Regions from separate parts of the Micromonospora sp. NPDC007271 genome, predicted to be linked through region 2. Evidence: riboswitches for the same ligand, from Rfam matches in the RefSeq annotation. Region 2 holds a riboswitch; the other holds the start of a gene.

Region 1 (7,834 bases), on a different contig from region 2:
TACCCGACATTGGTCTCTCCGTACGGTCGTCGGCCGTCGGTGACGGCGCGTGGTCAGCCGGGGCTCCGTCGCGGGCCGCCGCGCGCACCCCGGCCAGATCGAGCGGCGACGGATCGAGTGTGCCAGGGACCCGTCGCGGTCCGCCGGACCCGCGGTGCGCACGCAGCACGCCGGGCCGGCGAGGTGCCGGCCCGGCTGTGCGTACGAACGCCAGGTCAGCTCTTGAAGGCGTCCTTGACCTTCTCACCGGCCTGCTTGAGGTTGGCCTTGGTTTGGTCGGTGCGGCCCTCGGCCTCGAGACGCTCGTCGTCGGTGGCCCGGCCGGCGCCCTCCTTGACCTTGCCGGCGGCCTTCTCGGCCGTGTTGTCGATCTTGTCATCGATGCCCATGGGACCTCCACTCAGCAGGTTTCCGTGACGCTGTGGAGGTACCCCGACATCCGGCCGCTCAACCCGACGACCGGCGACAACCTCACCGAGCGTGACGGGGCGCACCGACTCAGACCGGGCCGAAGCGGCGCAGCCGGAGACTGTTCGCCACCACGAAGACCGACGAGAAGGCCATCGCGGCACCGGCGATCATCGGGTTGAGCAGGCCGGCGGCGGCCAGCGGCAGGGCGGCCACGTTGTAGGCGAAGGCCCAGAACAGGTTGCCCTTGATGATGCCCAGCGTCCGCCGGGAGAGCCGGATGGCGTCCACGGCGGCCGTCAGGTCGCCCCGGACCAGGGTCAGGTCGGACGCCTCGATCGCCACGTCGGTGCCGGTGCCCATGGCCAGCCCGAGGTCGGCCTGGGCCAGCGCGGCGGCGTCGTTGATCCCGTCGCCGACCATCGCGACCGTCCGCCCCTCGTGCTGGAGCCGCCGCACCACGTCGACCTTGTCGGCCGGCAGCACCTCGGCGATCACCTGGTCGATGCCGACCTCGGCCGCCACCGCCCGGGCGACGGTGGTGTTGTCGCCGGTCAGCAGCACCGGGGTGAGCCCGAGTTCGCGCAGCCGGGCGACCGCCGTCCGGCTGGTCGGCTTCACCACGTCGGCCACCGCGAGCACGCCGCGGGCCCGGCCGTCCCAGCCGGCCAGCACCGCAGTCCGGCCGGCGGCCTCCGCCTCCGTCGCCGCCCGCACGACCTCCTCCGGCACGTCGAGACCCCGCTCCCGCAGCAACCGGAGCCGTCCGACCACCATGTTCCGGCCGTCGACCGAACCGGTCACCCCCAGCCCCTCGGTGTTGGCGAAGCCGGTGACCGCGGGCACCGCCCCCGCCTCCGCCGCCCCGTCGGCGATCGCCCGCGCGATCGGGTGCTCGGACGCGGCCTCCAGCGCGCCGGCCAGCCGCAGCAGCTCGGCAGGGTCCTGGCCGGCGACGGGAAGCACGTCGACCAGGGTCATCTTCCCGGTGGTGACCGTGCCGGTCTTGTCCAGCACCACGGTGTCCACCTGGCGGGTGGACTCCAGCACCTCGGGTCCCTTGATGAGGATGCCGAGCTGGGCTCCCCGCCCGGTGCCGACCAGCAGCGCGGTCGGGGTGGCCAGCCCGAGGGCGCACGGGCAGGCGATGATCAGCACGGCCACCGCTGCCGTGAAGGCGGCCGTGGTCCCCGCCCCGCTGCCGAGCCACCAGCCCAGCGTGCCGGCGGCCAGCGCGATCACGATCGGTACGAAGACCCCGGAGATCCGGTCCGCCAGCCGCTGCACGGCCGCCTTGCCGGTCTGCGCCTGCTCCACCAGCTTCGCCATCTGGGCGAGCTGGGTGTCGCCGCCGACCCGGGTGGCCCGGACGACCAGCCGGCCGCCGGCGTTGACGGTGGCGCCGACGACGGTGTCGCCCGGCCCGACCTCGACCGGGACGGACTCGCCGGTGAGCATGCTGGCGTCGACCGCCGACGTGCCCTCCTCGACCACGCCGTCGGTGGCGACCTTCTCCCCGGGCCGGACCACGAACCGGTCCCCGACCGCGAGCTGGTCCACCGGGATCCGGGTCTCCCGGTCGCCGCGGAGCACCGCGACGTCCTTGGCGCCCAGCTCGAGCAGGGCGCGCAGGGCGGCGCCGGCGGTCCGCTTGGACCGGGCCTCGAAGTAGCGGCCGGCGAGGATGAACACCGTCACCCCGGCCGCCGCCTCCAGGTAGATGTTGCCGGCCCCGTCGCTGCGGGTGATGTCGAGGCGGAACGGGTGGGTCATCCCGGGCATCCCGGCGTCACCGAGGAACAGTGCCCAGAGCGACCAGCCGAACGCGGCGAGGGTGCCCAGCGACACCAGGGTGTCCATGGTCGCCGCGCCGTGCCGCAGGTTGATCCAGGCGGCCCGGTGGAACGGCAGCCCGCCGTAGACCACGACCGGGGCGGCCAGGGTCAGCGACAGCCACTGCCAGTAGGTGAACTGCCAGGCCGGCACCATGGCCAGCGCGATCACCGGCACGGCCAGCGCGACCGACACCGAGAGCCGGGTACGCAGCCCGCGCAGCTCGTCCACCGGCTCGGTGGTCGCCTCGGCGTCGGCCGTGGCGGGTGCCGGCACGGCGGCCGTGTAGCCGGTCTTCTCCACGGTGGCGATCAGGTCGTCCGGGGTGACGTCGTCGGCGTACCGGACGCTGGCCTTCTCGGTGGCGTAGTTGACCGTGGCCTCGACGCCGTCCATCCGGTTGAGCTTCTTCTCGATCCGGGCGGCGCAGGAGGCGCAGGTCATGCCCCCGATCGCGAGTTCGATCTGGTTCGGCGCGACCGGCAGGGACTTGGCGGTGGATGTCATCACGGCACCTCCAGTCAATTGTGCCCGTGACCCGGGGCGCCCGGGTCGCCGGCCACGACGGTGAATTCGGCGGTGTGCACCGCGCCGCCGTGCCGGAAGTCCAGGAAGAGGCGGTACGTCCCGGCCGAGGGCACCTCGGCGGAGAAGATGACCGCCGGCCCGGCCGGAGTCAGCCCGTCGCCGGGCGCGCCCTCCGGGTGCACGTGCAGGTACGCCAGGTCGCCCTGCCGCAGCGCCACCAGGTGCCCGTACGCCCCGAGGTAGGGCTGCAGGTCGGTGAGCGGTCGGCCGTCCCGGCTCACGGTCAGGGTGAGCCGGCTGGTGCGGCCGGGCTGCGGGGCGCCGCTGAGGGTGACCGTGTAGCCGTCGACGGTGGTGCTGGTGGCGGGTGGCGGCAGCGGCCGGTCCACCAGGGGGCCGGGGACGGTGACGTCGACCCCGAGCGTCAGCGCCTCGCCGCCGGTCGGGGTGAAGTCGGCGAACGCCCGCCAGACACCCGGCCCGGCGAGCGGCGAGGCGACCCGCCAGGTGCCGTCGGGGGCCAGTTCCGGGTGGACGTGCCGGAAGCCGGAGAGGTCGCGCCGCGCGACGATCAGGTGCATGCGCTTGTCGTGCGCCACGTCGTAACGGGTGACCGGCCGGCCGTCCGGGCCGGTGATCCGGAAGGCGAACTCTCCGGCGGGCGCGGTCACCGGCGCAAGGGTGTAGCCGCGGTCGGAGACGAGGAGCCCGCCGGGCAGGTGGTCGGTGGCGGCGGCCGCGTGGTCGCCGTCGGTGTGGCCGGGCTCGGTGGCGTCGTGGCGGGTCTCGGCGGCGGGCGTGACGGGGCCGGACAGGTGACCGACCCCGTACGCCGCGCCGAACACCGCCGCGAGGCCGAGGGTGAAGCCGCTCAGCTTCGTCGCCGTGTTCATCGGTGCTACCTCGGTTTCTTCGGGTCCTGGGGACTCGTCACGCCTCGACGAGGTCGTAGCCGGCCTCGTCGACGGCGGCGCGGACGGTCCCCGCGTCCAACGGGCTCTCACTGGTGACGGTGACCTGACCGGAGGCCAGGTCGACCTGGACGTCGCTGACGCCCGGGATCGCGCCCACCTCGGCGCTGACCGCGTTGACGCAGTGCCCGCAGGTCATGCCCTTGACCTGGTACGTGCTGGTGACCATCGCGAATCTCCCTCCATTACCAGTACCCGGTGGGGGTATCGGCCGCGGACAGGAACATATCATACCCCTCAGGGGTACGCTATCCTCGACGCCATGACCGCACCGACGACCCCGACCCGGGGCTACACCGCCAGCAAGGATCAGCTGCTCGCGCGGCTCCGCCGCATCGAGGGCCAGGTCCGCGGCATCGAGAAGATGGTCGAGGACGACCGCTACTGCATCGACGTGCTGACCCAGATCTCCGCCATCCAGGCCGCCCTGGACAAGGTCGGCCTGGGCCTGCTCGACGGGCACGCCCGGCACTGCATGCGGGAGGGCGCCGCCGAGGGCCGCGCCGACGAGATGGCCACCGAGATGATGGCCGCCGTCGGCCGGCTGCTGAAGCGCGGCTGAACGGCTGGCAGGACTCGCCGGGTCCGGGGCCGATTCAATCGGGTCGTCCGGTTCGTTGGGCCTGGCGAGGCTCGTCGCCCCCTGCCAGAAACCGGGCGAATCGCCCGGTCCGGGCGAAACGTGTTCCGTCGTGAATCGTTGGGAGAGCCGTCATGGGTGCCGATCACACCCGTCCCGCACCGTCCGCCCCGCCGCGGGTACGACGGATCCTCGTCGTGGCGGTGGTGCCGCTCTTCCTGGCCACGGTGGTCGCCGCGCTCGTGCTCTGGCCGCGCGGGACCCACGAGCCGACGGCCGGCGCGGACGTGCCGCGATACCACGGCACGGTGGCCCGGGTGGTGAGCGAGCCCTGCCCACCGGCCCCGGGGACGCCGGAGGGCGGCTCGGATGGGCCGACCGGTCCGTGCGGGACGGTCACCGTCACCGCCGAGCAGGGCCCGGACGCCGGGCGGCAGATCGAGGTGCCGATCCCGGCCGGGCCCGGGGCGCCCCGGGTCGAGGTGGGCGACGAGATCGTCCTGGTCGAGCTGACGGATCCGGCCGATCCAGCGGCAAAGAGCTACCAGATCGCCGAGCACCAGCGCGGTAAACCGCTGATCTGGTTGGCCGTGCTGTTCTCCGTCGTCATCGTCGCGTTCGGCCGCTGGCGCGGGCTGGCCGCGCTGGGCGGCCTGATCGCGAGCTTCACGATCCTGCTCGGTTTCGTGCTGCCCGGGATCGCTGCCGGCCAGTCGCCGCTGCTGGTGGCGATCGTCGGAGCCGCGCTGATCATGTTCGTGGTGCTCTATCTGACCCACGGGATCACCGCCCAGACCTCGGTGGCGGTGCTCGGCACACTGGGCAGCCTGGTGCTGACCGGGGTTCTCGGCGCCCTCACCATCGCGGCCACCCACCTCACCGGCTTCGGCGACGAGGACGCGACCACCCTGTCGATGTTCCAGCAGGACGTCGACCTGCACGGGCTGCTCCTGGCCGGCATCATCATCGGCTCGCTCGGCGTGCTGGACGACGTCACCGTCACCCAGGCCGCCACGGTCACCGAGCTGGCGTACGCGAACCCGGGACTGTCCCGGCTCCAGCTCTACCGGGCGGCCACCCGGGTGGGCCGGGCGCACATCGCCTCCACGGTCAACACCATCGTGCTGGCGTACGCGGGCGCCTCGCTGCCGCTGCTGCTCCTGCTCGTCGCCGACTCGCGCCCGTTGACCCAGATTCTGACCAGCGAGTTCATGGCCACGGAGATCGTCCGCAGCACGGTGGCCACGCTCGGCCTGATCGCCGCCGTACCGCTGACCACCGGTCTGGCCGCGCTGGTGGCCCCCGCCCGCGGGGGCAACCGGGCGGACGTCGAGCCGCCGGCACCCCCGGCCGCCCGGCCGCCGACCGAGCGGGACGCCGCACTGGAGGCACTCGGCGGGGCGGTCGCCGGACGGCGCGGCCCGGGCGGGAGTACGGACGCCGCATGGTGACACTCCACAGCGTGACGATCGGCGTCCAACGCGATGCTGGTCACGCACGGCAACGGCAAAATCGCACTATTGGTCGGCTTCCGGGCGTAGATCACGGTGGGGGCTCTCGGGTAACCTCGCTGCCGGTCACCGCTGGAGGCGCGCACCGGCGCCTGCGGTGCCACCGCCCAATCGCCCGAGGGCGAGCCGGGGAACCAGGTACCTGGGGTGAATCCGCGCCAGCGGTAGGGGCTGCTTCCGTCCCGAACCCGGCAGCTAACCCGGTCGGCGGTCGATGGAAGGGAAGACTGTGACGGCACCCCTGCGCCGCTGGTTGACACCCGTGGTGGCCGTACTCGCTGCGTTCACCCTCGCCGCCGGACCGACCCCGGCCATGGCCGAACCCGGCACCCCCACCCCCTCGGGGCACGAGGAGGACGACGACCGGCCGCTCATCACGGATGTCATCGCCGCCGCGAACCGTGGCTACCTGCAGGCCAAGGCGAAGCTGGAGAAGTCGAAGAAGCGCCAGCTCCAACTGGCCCTCGAGGTGAGCGCGACCCAGGCCGAGCTCGACGCGCTGCGCCCGCAGGTGGGCCAGATCGCCGCGCAGTCGTACCGCACCGGCCGGATCGGCGCCCTGGCCATGCTGCTGGAGAGCAACACGCCCGACTCGTTCGTCCGACGGGCCGCCGCGCTGGACGAGCTGAACATGGTCAACGCGCAGAAGCTCGCGGCGGTCAACGAGGCGAAGACCCGCGCGGAGCAGGCCAAGATCGCACTCGACGTCGAGGTGCGGGAGCAGCAGAAGCAGAAGAACGCCATGGCCCGGCAGAAGGCCGAGGCGGAGAAGGCGTTGGCGCTGGTGGGCGGGCGCGGCTTCACCGGCGGCCTGGTCTCGGCCACCTCTCCGGTCGCCCGGATCGGGCCCGGTCGCACCGCCGACGGGGACTGGAAGCCCGAGTCACGCAGCGTGAAGGATCCCACCACCTCGGGCTACATCACCCCGCGCACCCTGCACGCCTACAAGGAGGTCCGGCGCGCCGGCTTCGACCGCTTCGCCGGCTGTTACCGGCCGGGCGGGCCGTGGGAGCATCCCAAGGGCCGGGCCTGCGACTGGTCGTTGCAGAGGAGCGGCTTCGCGCGCTGGCACAACAACGACATGCGGATGTACGGCAACAACCTCGCCGCGTTCCTCATTCGCAACGCCGACCGGCTGGGCATCTACTACGTGATCTGGAACCGGCAGATCTGGTTCCCGGCGACCGGCTGGAAGTCCTACAGCGGGCCCTCCGACCACACCGACCACGTCCACATGTCGCTGCTCTAACCGCCGACCCGGTCGGCCGCCGCCGTGGTCGGCGTGCCGGCCGGCGCCTCGGCCACCGTCCGCACCTCGCCCGCGTTGAGCCGGTACGACATCCCGACCACCCCGCACCGGCCGGCGGACACCCACTCGGCGAGCACGGTGGAACGGGCCAGCAGCGCCTCCACGGTCTGCGCGATGTGGATGTCGACGATCCCGTCCACGTCCTCGACGCCCTGCCGGGCGGCCCGGCGCAGGCTGGGCACGACGGCCTCGACCACCGCGCCGAGGTGCCCGGCCGGGGACGTGCCGGTGGCGACCGCCTCGCGCGCGGCCTGCACCGCCCCGCACGAGTCGTGGCCGAGCACCACGACCAGCGGGACGCCGAGGACGGTCACCGCGTACTCGACGCTGCCGAGCACCTCGGGGCCGACGGTGTGGCCGGCGGTGCGCACCACGAAGAGGTCGCCGAGGCCACGGTCGAAGATGATCTCCGCGGCGAGCCGGGAGTCGGAGCAGCCGACGATCACCGCGAACGGGTGCTGGCCGTCGGCGACGGCGGCGCGGTGATCGGCGTCCTGATTCGGATGACGGGGTACGCCGGTGACGAAGCGCCGGTTGCCGGCGTACAGCTCGGCGAGCGCATGGGCGGGAGTGATCGACGTCACGGCAGTCACCTCGTCCTCGCGGGGAACGACCTGGTCAGCCCAGGTCGGCGGCGGAGACGGCCGCGCCAACCACGGTCACACCCGAGGCAAAGATACGTCAAGATTTACGT
Region 2 (7,834 bases):
AGCGTCGAGAGGTCGGGGACTGGCCGGTCGGCCAGCTTGAACTTCATGGTCAGCACTCGGGTGACCGCCTCGACCAGTCGGGCCCGAGGCAGCGACCCGGAGCGGAGCGCGGCGAGCAGCCCGTCGTACGCCTGGGTCACGTTCGGGGTCATCAGGATGAGGTCGTTGCCCGCGTTCAGCGCCCGGACCGCGGCCTCCCCCGGCGACCAGCGCTTCGCCGGCGCCATGTTCATCCCGTCGGTGATCACCACGCCCTCGAAGCCGAGCTGGCCGCGGAGCACGTCGGTGAGAAGCTTGCGGGAGAAGGTGGCGGGGGTGCCCGGGTCGACCGCCCGGACGTCGAGGTGGGCGGACATCACCGCCATCGTGCCGGCGTCGATCCCGGCGCGGAACGGCGGGAACGCGGTGCGGTCCAGCACCGCCCGGGACTGGCCGACGACCGGCAGGTCCTTGTGCGAGTCGGCGGCGCTCAGGCCGTGCCCGGGGAAGTGCTTGACGCTGGCCGCCACCCCTTCGGCCTGCAGACCGCGGACCGCGCCGGCCACCTGGGCCGCGGCGCGCCCCGGGTCAGCCCCGAAGGAGCGGGAGCCGATCACCGTGCTCCGGGTGGCCAGCACGTCGGCGACCGGGGCGAAGTCCAGGTTGATCCCCATGGCGGCCAGCTCGGCGCCGGCGGCCCGCCAGGCGGCCTCGGTCAGCGCCGGGTCGCCGGCCGCGCCGGCCGCGAGCGAGCTGGGCAGCAGGGTGACCCCGTCGGTGATCCGGGTGACCACGCCGTACTCCTGGTCGGTGCCGATCAGGAACGGCGCGGCACCGGCGGGAAGCCGGCCGGCCGCCGCTCGCAGGCCCGTGGTCAGCTCCCGCACCTGCGTCGGGTTGTCGACGTTGGTGGTGGCCTGGTTGCCCGAGGTGGGGTCGTCGGCGCTGAAGCCGACCAGGATCACCCCGCCGAGCCGGTACTTCGCCACCATCTCAGCGGGTGTGTCGACCCCGGCGAGGTCGCGGTTGCCGGCCGCCGAACCGGGCGAGACCTTGGTGGCCGAGCTGCCGTACGCGTACGGCATCAGCACCTGGCCGACCAGGTCCTCGTCGGCGAGGGTGCGGACCAGGGCTTCGGCCCGGGCCTCCGGGCCATCCGGGGTCGGGCTCGGGGCGGTCGGGGAGGCGCTCGGCGACCCGCCGGGCGCCGGCGGACCCGGCTGCTTCGCGCAGCCGGAGCCGAGCAGCACGGTCAGAGCGGCGAGCGCGAGCACAATACGCCGAGGGGTGGTCGACACGGGCCCATCCCATCAGGCTCCGCGTATCGGGGCAACTTGACCTTCGGTCAGCCCACTCGGGTGAGCAGGGTCACCGGCGCGCCGTCGCCCGCGTACCGGTACGGCTCCAACTCGGCGTCCCAGGCGGTGCCGAGCGCCTTGTCGAGGGCGTGCGCGAGCGCCTCCGGAGCGCGGGCGGACGCCACGATGGTGCGCAGCCGGTCCTCGCCGAGCTGGATGTCGCCGGCCGCGCCGACGGTGGCCCGGAACAGCCCCCGCCCCGGGACGTACATGAACCGCTCCCCGTCGACGCCCGGACTCGGCTCCTCGGTCACCTCGAAACGGATCATGGGCCACTGCCGGAGGGCAGCGGCCAGCTCGGCGCCCGTCCCCGGGCTACCGGTCCACCCGCACTCCGCCCGCCGGGCGCCGGGCTCGGCGGGCTGGGCCGTCCAGTGCAGGTTGACCGGCGCGGCGAGGACGCGCGCGATCGCCCACTCGACGTGCGAGCACACGGCGAGCGGGGTCGAGTGGACGTATACGACGCCACGCGTTGGCACGGTGACCTCCCGGAGAGCGAGGTGCGTCTTCCCCTACGACCTCGTCCACCCGAGTGGCCTGTGCAACACATGATGACCCGTGTGCCGTGTGGTGCGCCAGCGAATCGGAAAATTCGCCGGACCCGGGCGGCGGAAATACCCGGGTGGCCGACCCCGTTGACCCTCCTGACGGCGCGACGACCAGCCAGGCGTCGAGGTCGTGTACAGTTCTCTGGGCGGTTCTGTGCCGCCGCACATCTTCGCGGGCCGGCGCTCACCGAGCGTCACCCGCACCAGCCCCCGGACGTTTCAGTCCCTCCCGTACGTCTGCAAGGAGTACCTCCGTGGCGAGCAACACCTCTAAGACCGCGCGCGCCTCAGTCCGGGCCGGCCAGGCTGGCCAGGGTGGCGCCCTCAGCGTGCTGGGCGAGTTCAAGTACGTCATCCCGCTCAACGGCGGCAAGCACGCCTACGTGCGCAACCTGACCAACGGCAAGACCGCGCACCTGCGCACCGACTCCGAGGCCTTCGTCGAGGAGATCCGGACGCTGGCCGCCGCCGGCCACGCCGCCAAGGTCCGCGCCGAGCTGAGCGGCCTCGCGGCCGCCTACCCCGACCACGGCTGGGACGCCACCGAGAAGCGTCTCGTCGAGGCCGGTGTCTTCGAGGGCTGAGCCCCTCACCGCGTCACCCGAACCGCCCGCCGGGTCACCCCGGCGGGCGGTTCGCGTTTGGCCCTGCCGGGCAGCTGCCACCGGCATGGCCCCGGCGAGGGCCGCCAGCGCGGCCCGTACCCTCATTCAGCCCGTCGTGCCCGCCGCGTGACCACAGGAGCCCCCGTCTTGAGCGACCAGACCACCCTGGACCGGGAGATCGCCGTCGAACAGCGACATCTCGACCGGGTGTACGCCCGGTTGGCGGAACTGCGCCGCTCGGCCGCCGACGCCGAGCGGGAGGGCTACCGGCTGGCCCGGGTCGGCAACTTCGGCGCGCTGGTGGAGCGGGACGCGATGGTCTTCCACGCCGCGCAGCGCCGGCACGTGCTGGACGCCGAGCACGAGGGGCTGGTCTTCGGCCGGCTCGACCTGCGTACCCGGCAGGTGCTGCACGTGGGGCGGCTCGGGGTGCGCGGGGAGAACGCGGAGACGCTGGTGGTGGACTGGCGGGCACCGGCCGCCGCCGCCTTCTACCGGGCCACCCCCGCCGAGCCGATGGGCGTGGTACGCCGGCGCACCATCCAGTCGTCGGCGGAGCGGGTCACCCGGATCGAGGACGACCTGCTGGACCCGGAGGCGGCGCCGCCGGACCTGGCGGTGGTCGGTGACGGCGCGCTGCTGGCCACGCTCTCCCGGGCCACCGGCCGGGGCATGCGGGACATCGTCGCCACCATCCAGCGGGAGCAGGACGAGGCGATCCGCTCCCCCGGCTCGGGCGTCACGATCGTCTCCGGCGGTCCGGGCACCGGCAAGACGGCGGTCGCCCTGCACCGGGCCGCGTACCTGCTCTACTCCGACCGCGCCCGGTACGCCGGCGGCGGCATCCTGGTGGTCGGCCCGTCCGGCGTGTTCGTCGAGTACATCGCCTCGGTGCTGCCCTCGCTCGGCGAGGAGACCGCCACCCTGCACTCGCTCGGTTCGCTCTTCCCGGGAATGTCGACGACCCGTACCGACCCGCCGGAGGTGGCGGCGGTGAAGGGGTCGCTGCGGATGCGCCGGGTGCTGGAACGCGCGGTCCGGGACGCGGTGCCGGACTCCCCCACCGAGCTGCGCCTGCTCTACCGGGGCGAACTGCTCCGGCTGGGCCGGGCCGAGCTGGACGCGATCCGGGACCGGGCGCTACCGCGTGGCGCCCGCCGCAACGAGGTGCGCCGGGTCGGCTTCGACGCCGTTCTCGCCGCCCTGTACACCCAGGCCCGGGAGCTGCGGATCGGGCGCCTGCCGGAGCAGCCCGCGTTCGAGGACGAGATCATCGACCGGCCGGAGTTCCGCGAGTTCCTCAAGGCGTGGTGGCCGCGACTGCACCCCCGGCACGTGCTGGGCTGGCTGGCCCGCCCCGAGCGGCTGCGCCGGTACGCCGGCGGCATCCTGGCGGCCGGCGAGATCCGGCTGCTGACCGAGGCGTACCGGAGCCTGGACACCGAGGGGCTGACCATCGCCGACATCGCCCTGCTGGACGAGTTGGACGCGCTGCTCGGCAAGCCGGTCCGGCGGACGAAGCCGAAGCGTGACCCGTTCCAGCTCGCCGGGGGTGTCCGCGAGCTGAGCACGTACGCCGACCGGCAGCGGGCGGCCCGGGCCGCCGTTCGGGAGCGCCCGGAGGACTACCGCGACTACGCCCACGTGGTGGTCGACGAGGCGCAGGACGTCTCGCCGATGCAGTGGCGCATGATCGGCCGGCGCGGCCGGCTGGCTTCCTGGACGGTGGTGGGTGACCCGGCGCAGACCGCCTGGACGGGGGACCCCGGGGAGCTGACCCGGGCCCGGGACCAGGCGCTGGGGCGGCGCCGCCGGTACCGGTACGAGCTGACCACCAACTACCGCAACTCGGCCGAGATCTTCGCGGTGGCGGCGGCGGAGATCCGCCGGCGCTACCCGGACCTGGCGCTGCCGAAGGCGGTGCGCTCCACCGGGGTGCCGCCGGTCGAGCGGACCGTGCCCGCCGCCGAGCTGCCCGCCGCGACCGTGGCCGCGGCCGGCGCGCTGCTGGCCGAGGTCGAGGGTACGGTCGGCGTGATCACGCCGGTGCCGCGCCGGGACGAGGTCGCCGGCTGGCTGGGCGACCTCGGCGGCGCCCGGCTCCAGGTGGTGACCAGCCTCCAGGCCAAGGGCATGGAGTACGACGGCGTGGTGCTGGTGGCGCCGAGCGAGATCCGCGCCGACCCGGGCTCGGGGGTCCGGACGCTCTACGTGGCGCTGTCCCGGGCCACCCAGCGCCTCACCACCCTGGACCCGGTCGGCTGATCCCCACGCTCACTTGCATACATAGCGATGTGAGCATAGATTGGGTCGGGCGGGGGTACGGGGCGGAAGGGTGTGGGCGTGGGCGCAGGTCATGACCACAGCGGCACGGTCACCAACGCCGCGCACCGCCACCAGGGCCGGCTCTGGGCCGCGTTCGGGCTGCTCACCGCCCTGATGCTGGTCGAGGCGGCGGCCGCGTTCGCCACCGGCTCGCTGGCCCTGCTCTCCGACGCCGGGCACATGTTCACCGACGTGCTCGGCATCGGCATGGCGCTCGCCGCGATCACCGCGACCCGGCGCGCCAACGCCGACCCGCAGCGCACCTTCGGCCTCTACCGGCTGGAGGTGCTGGCCGCGCTCGCCAACGCGGTGCTGCTCGGCGCGGTCGCCGCCTACGTGCTCGTCGAGGCGGTACGCCGGTTCGGCGAGCCGCCGGAGGTGCTGGCCGGGCCGATGCTGGCCGTGGCGGTGCTCGGCCTGCTCGCCAACGTGGTCGCGTTCGCGCTGCTGCGCGCCGGCGCACAGGAGAGCATCAACCTGCGCGGCGCGTACCTGGAGGTGCTGGGCGACCTGCTCGGCTCGCTCGGGGTGATCGCCGCCGCCCTGGTCATCACGTTCACCGACTGGTGGTGGGCCGACCCGCTGGTCGCCGTGGCGATCGGGCTGTTCATCCTGCCGCGCACCTGGCGGCTCGGGCGGGCCGCGGTCCGCATCCTGGTCCAGGCCGCCCCGGAGCACCTCCAGGTGACCGCGGTGCGCGACCGGCTGGCCGCGGTGCCCGGCGTCGCCGAGGTGCACGACCTGCACGTCTGGACGCTCACCTCCGGCATGGAGGTGGCCTCGGCGCACCTGACCATGAGCCCCGGCGCGGAGGTGGGCGAGGTGCTGGCCGCGGCGCGGGCCGCCCTGCACGAGGACTTCCGCATCGATCACGCCACGTTGCAGATCGAACCCGGAGCGTCGGCCGGCGCGTGCGGATCAGTCGAGTGGTAATTAGGGCAAACTTAAATCCAAGTGGCTATTGTGACTAGTGACGGCTTCTGTCCGATTTTTCGCCGCGGTTGACGGCGACGGGTCGGAGCAGCGCCGGTAGGCTCGGTCGCGGCCTCCGCCGGGCGGCGCACCACCGGCGCCCGCGGCGGCCGTCGCCTAATCGCCGCGGTACGGCGAGCCGGGGAACCACGTACCTGGGGTGCATCCGCGTCAGCGGTAGGGATCTTCCGTCCCGAACCCGTCAGCTAACCCGGTCGGCGGTTGACGGAAGGACACGTGAATGCCATCTGTGGCACCTGTACGACGGACGGCCGCCCGGTTGGCGGCCCTGCTCGTCGCGGCGCTCGCCCTCGGCGTCGCGACCACGCCGGTCTCCCCCGCCGGGGCGGCCGGCCTGCTCGCCGCGGCGCCCGGCGACGACGAGGGCGGCACCCCGGCACTGCGCGCCCAGCTCGATGCGGCCAGCAAGGGCTGGCTGGACGCACGGGCCGCGCTGAACCGGTCGGTGCAGCGGCAGCAGCAGCTCGCCGCCCAGCTCAAGACGATCAACGCCGAGCTGGGCGTACGCGACGCCAAGGTCGGCGAGATCGCCGGGGTCGCGTACCGGACCGGGCGGCTCGGCACGGCCGCGGCGCTGCTCGGCAGCGGCAGCCCGCAGGGCTTGATGGACCGGGCCGCCACGCTGCAACAGGTCGCCGCGCAGGAGGACCGCGCGCTGCGCGACCTGATCGACACCCGGGACCAGGCGACCCGCACGCAGGCCGAGCTCAGCGCCGAGATCCGAAATCAGCGCAAGCAGGTCGCCGTGATGGCCAAGCGCAAGGAGCAGGCGGAACACGCGCTGGAGGTGGCCAACAAGCGGGCCGCCACCGCCGCCGCCAGCGGCGGCAGCGTGCAGGGCACCTCCAGCGCCAACGCCAAGCCGGCGCCGCGCAACGCCAACGGCTCGTGGCCCGCGGAGTCGTGCAGCGTCAACGACCCGACCCCGGCGAACGGCTGCATCACCCCGCGCATGCTGCACGCGCTCCAGGAGGCCAAGGCCGCCGGATTCACCCGCTACGTCTCCTGCTACCGGCCCAGCGGCTCCGGTGAGCACCCCAAGGGGCGGGCCTGCGACTTCGCCGCCCAGAAGGACGGCTTCGGCGGGGTGGCCACCGGCGGCGACCGGACGTACGGCAACAACCTGGCCGCCTACTTCATCCGCAACGCCGACCCGCTCGCCGTGCTCTATGTGATCTGGTTCAAGCAGATCTGGCTGCCCAGCAGCGGTTGGAAGGCGTACAGCGGCGGCAACGGCGACCCGTCCAGCGATCACACCAACCACGTGCACCTGTCGGTGTACTGAGGGCCCGCGGGTGGCCCGCCGTCGGGCGGGCCACCTGCGGTCGCCTACGTCCACCGACGTACGCCGGGTGTCGCCGCGCGCCCCACGACGCCGGGCCGGCGAGGGCCGAGCATCTCCGGTATGAAGCAACTCTCTCCCACCGGACGCAAGGCCCTGCTCACCCTGCACCTGGTCACCTCGCTGGGCTGGCTCGGCGCCGACCTGGGGCTGCTCGCCCTCGGCGTGGCCGGGCTGCGCGGGGCCGACCCCGAGGTGGTCTACCCGGCGGCGGGGCTGCTGGTCACGTACCTCTTCGCCCCGCTGAGCGTGCTGGTCTGGCTGATCGGGCTGGCCAGCGCGCTGCTCACCCCGTGGGGTCTGCTGCGCTGGCGGTGGGTGCTGGTGAAGTTCGTGATCACCACGGCGATGCTCGGCCTGGTGCTGCTGCTGCTCACCCCGACCGTGCGTCGGCTCGGCGAACTCGGGCCTGACCTCGCCGCCCGGGACCGACTGGACCTGGTCGTCCCGCCGGCGGTCTCCAGCACCCTGTTGATCGTCACGACCGTGCTGTCCACCTACAAGCCGTGGGGGCGGCTGGTCCCCGCCAGGCTCAGCCCGCCTGCCTCTCCAGGGCCGCCCCGAGCCGGCTGGCCAGGCCGAGGTGGGCCGCCCGAGCCTGCCGGAAGGCGTACCCGAACAGCGGCGCCGGGGCGGAGAGGGTGATCTCGACGTCGACCCGCACCACGCCGTCCGGCTCGTCCC

The links. Region 2 has a riboswitch for cyclic di-AMP ahead of ABZ570_RS20665 (hypothetical protein). Riboswitches for the same ligand answer to the same signal wherever they lie in the genome.
Region 1: it holds a riboswitch for cyclic di-AMP, as region 2 does, so the genes downstream of both, ABZ570_RS09760 (hypothetical protein) here and ABZ570_RS20665 (hypothetical protein) in region 2, are expected to answer to the same signal.

What each region holds. Positions count from the first base shown of each region.
Region 1 covers NZ_JBEYER010000019.1:35,284-43,117, forward strand. The annotation lists gene ABZ570_RS09725 (hypothetical protein) at 1-10, opposite strand, end outside; gene ABZ570_RS09730 (CsbD family protein) at 216-389, opposite strand; gene ABZ570_RS09735 (heavy metal translocating P-type ATPase) at 499-2,748, opposite strand; gene ABZ570_RS09740 (hypothetical protein) at 2,763-3,662, opposite strand; gene ABZ570_RS09745 (copper ion binding protein) at 3,700-3,909, opposite strand; gene ABZ570_RS09750 (metal-sensitive transcriptional regulator) at 4,003-4,302, shown strand; gene ABZ570_RS09755 (YibE/F family protein) at 4,455-5,771, shown strand; cyclic di-AMP (ydaO/yuaA leader) riboswitch at 5,926-6,057, shown strand; gene ABZ570_RS09760 (hypothetical protein) at 6,061-7,080, shown strand; gene ABZ570_RS09765 (carbonic anhydrase) at 7,077-7,724, opposite strand.
Region 2 covers NZ_JBEYER010000056.1:37,443-45,276, forward strand. The annotation lists gene ABZ570_RS20640 (glycoside hydrolase family 3 N-terminal domain-containing protein) at 1-1,277, opposite strand, end outside; gene ABZ570_RS20645 (DUF3145 domain-containing protein) at 1,325-1,816, opposite strand; gene ABZ570_RS20650 (hypothetical protein) at 2,140-2,469, shown strand; gene ABZ570_RS20655 (AAA family ATPase) at 2,638-4,755, shown strand; gene ABZ570_RS20660 (cation diffusion facilitator family transporter) at 4,834-5,748, shown strand; cyclic di-AMP (ydaO/yuaA leader) riboswitch at 5,892-6,024, shown strand; gene ABZ570_RS20665 (hypothetical protein) at 6,029-7,093, shown strand; gene ABZ570_RS20670 (hypothetical protein) at 7,214-7,795, shown strand; gene ABZ570_RS20675 (SRPBCC family protein) at 7,683-7,834, opposite strand, start outside.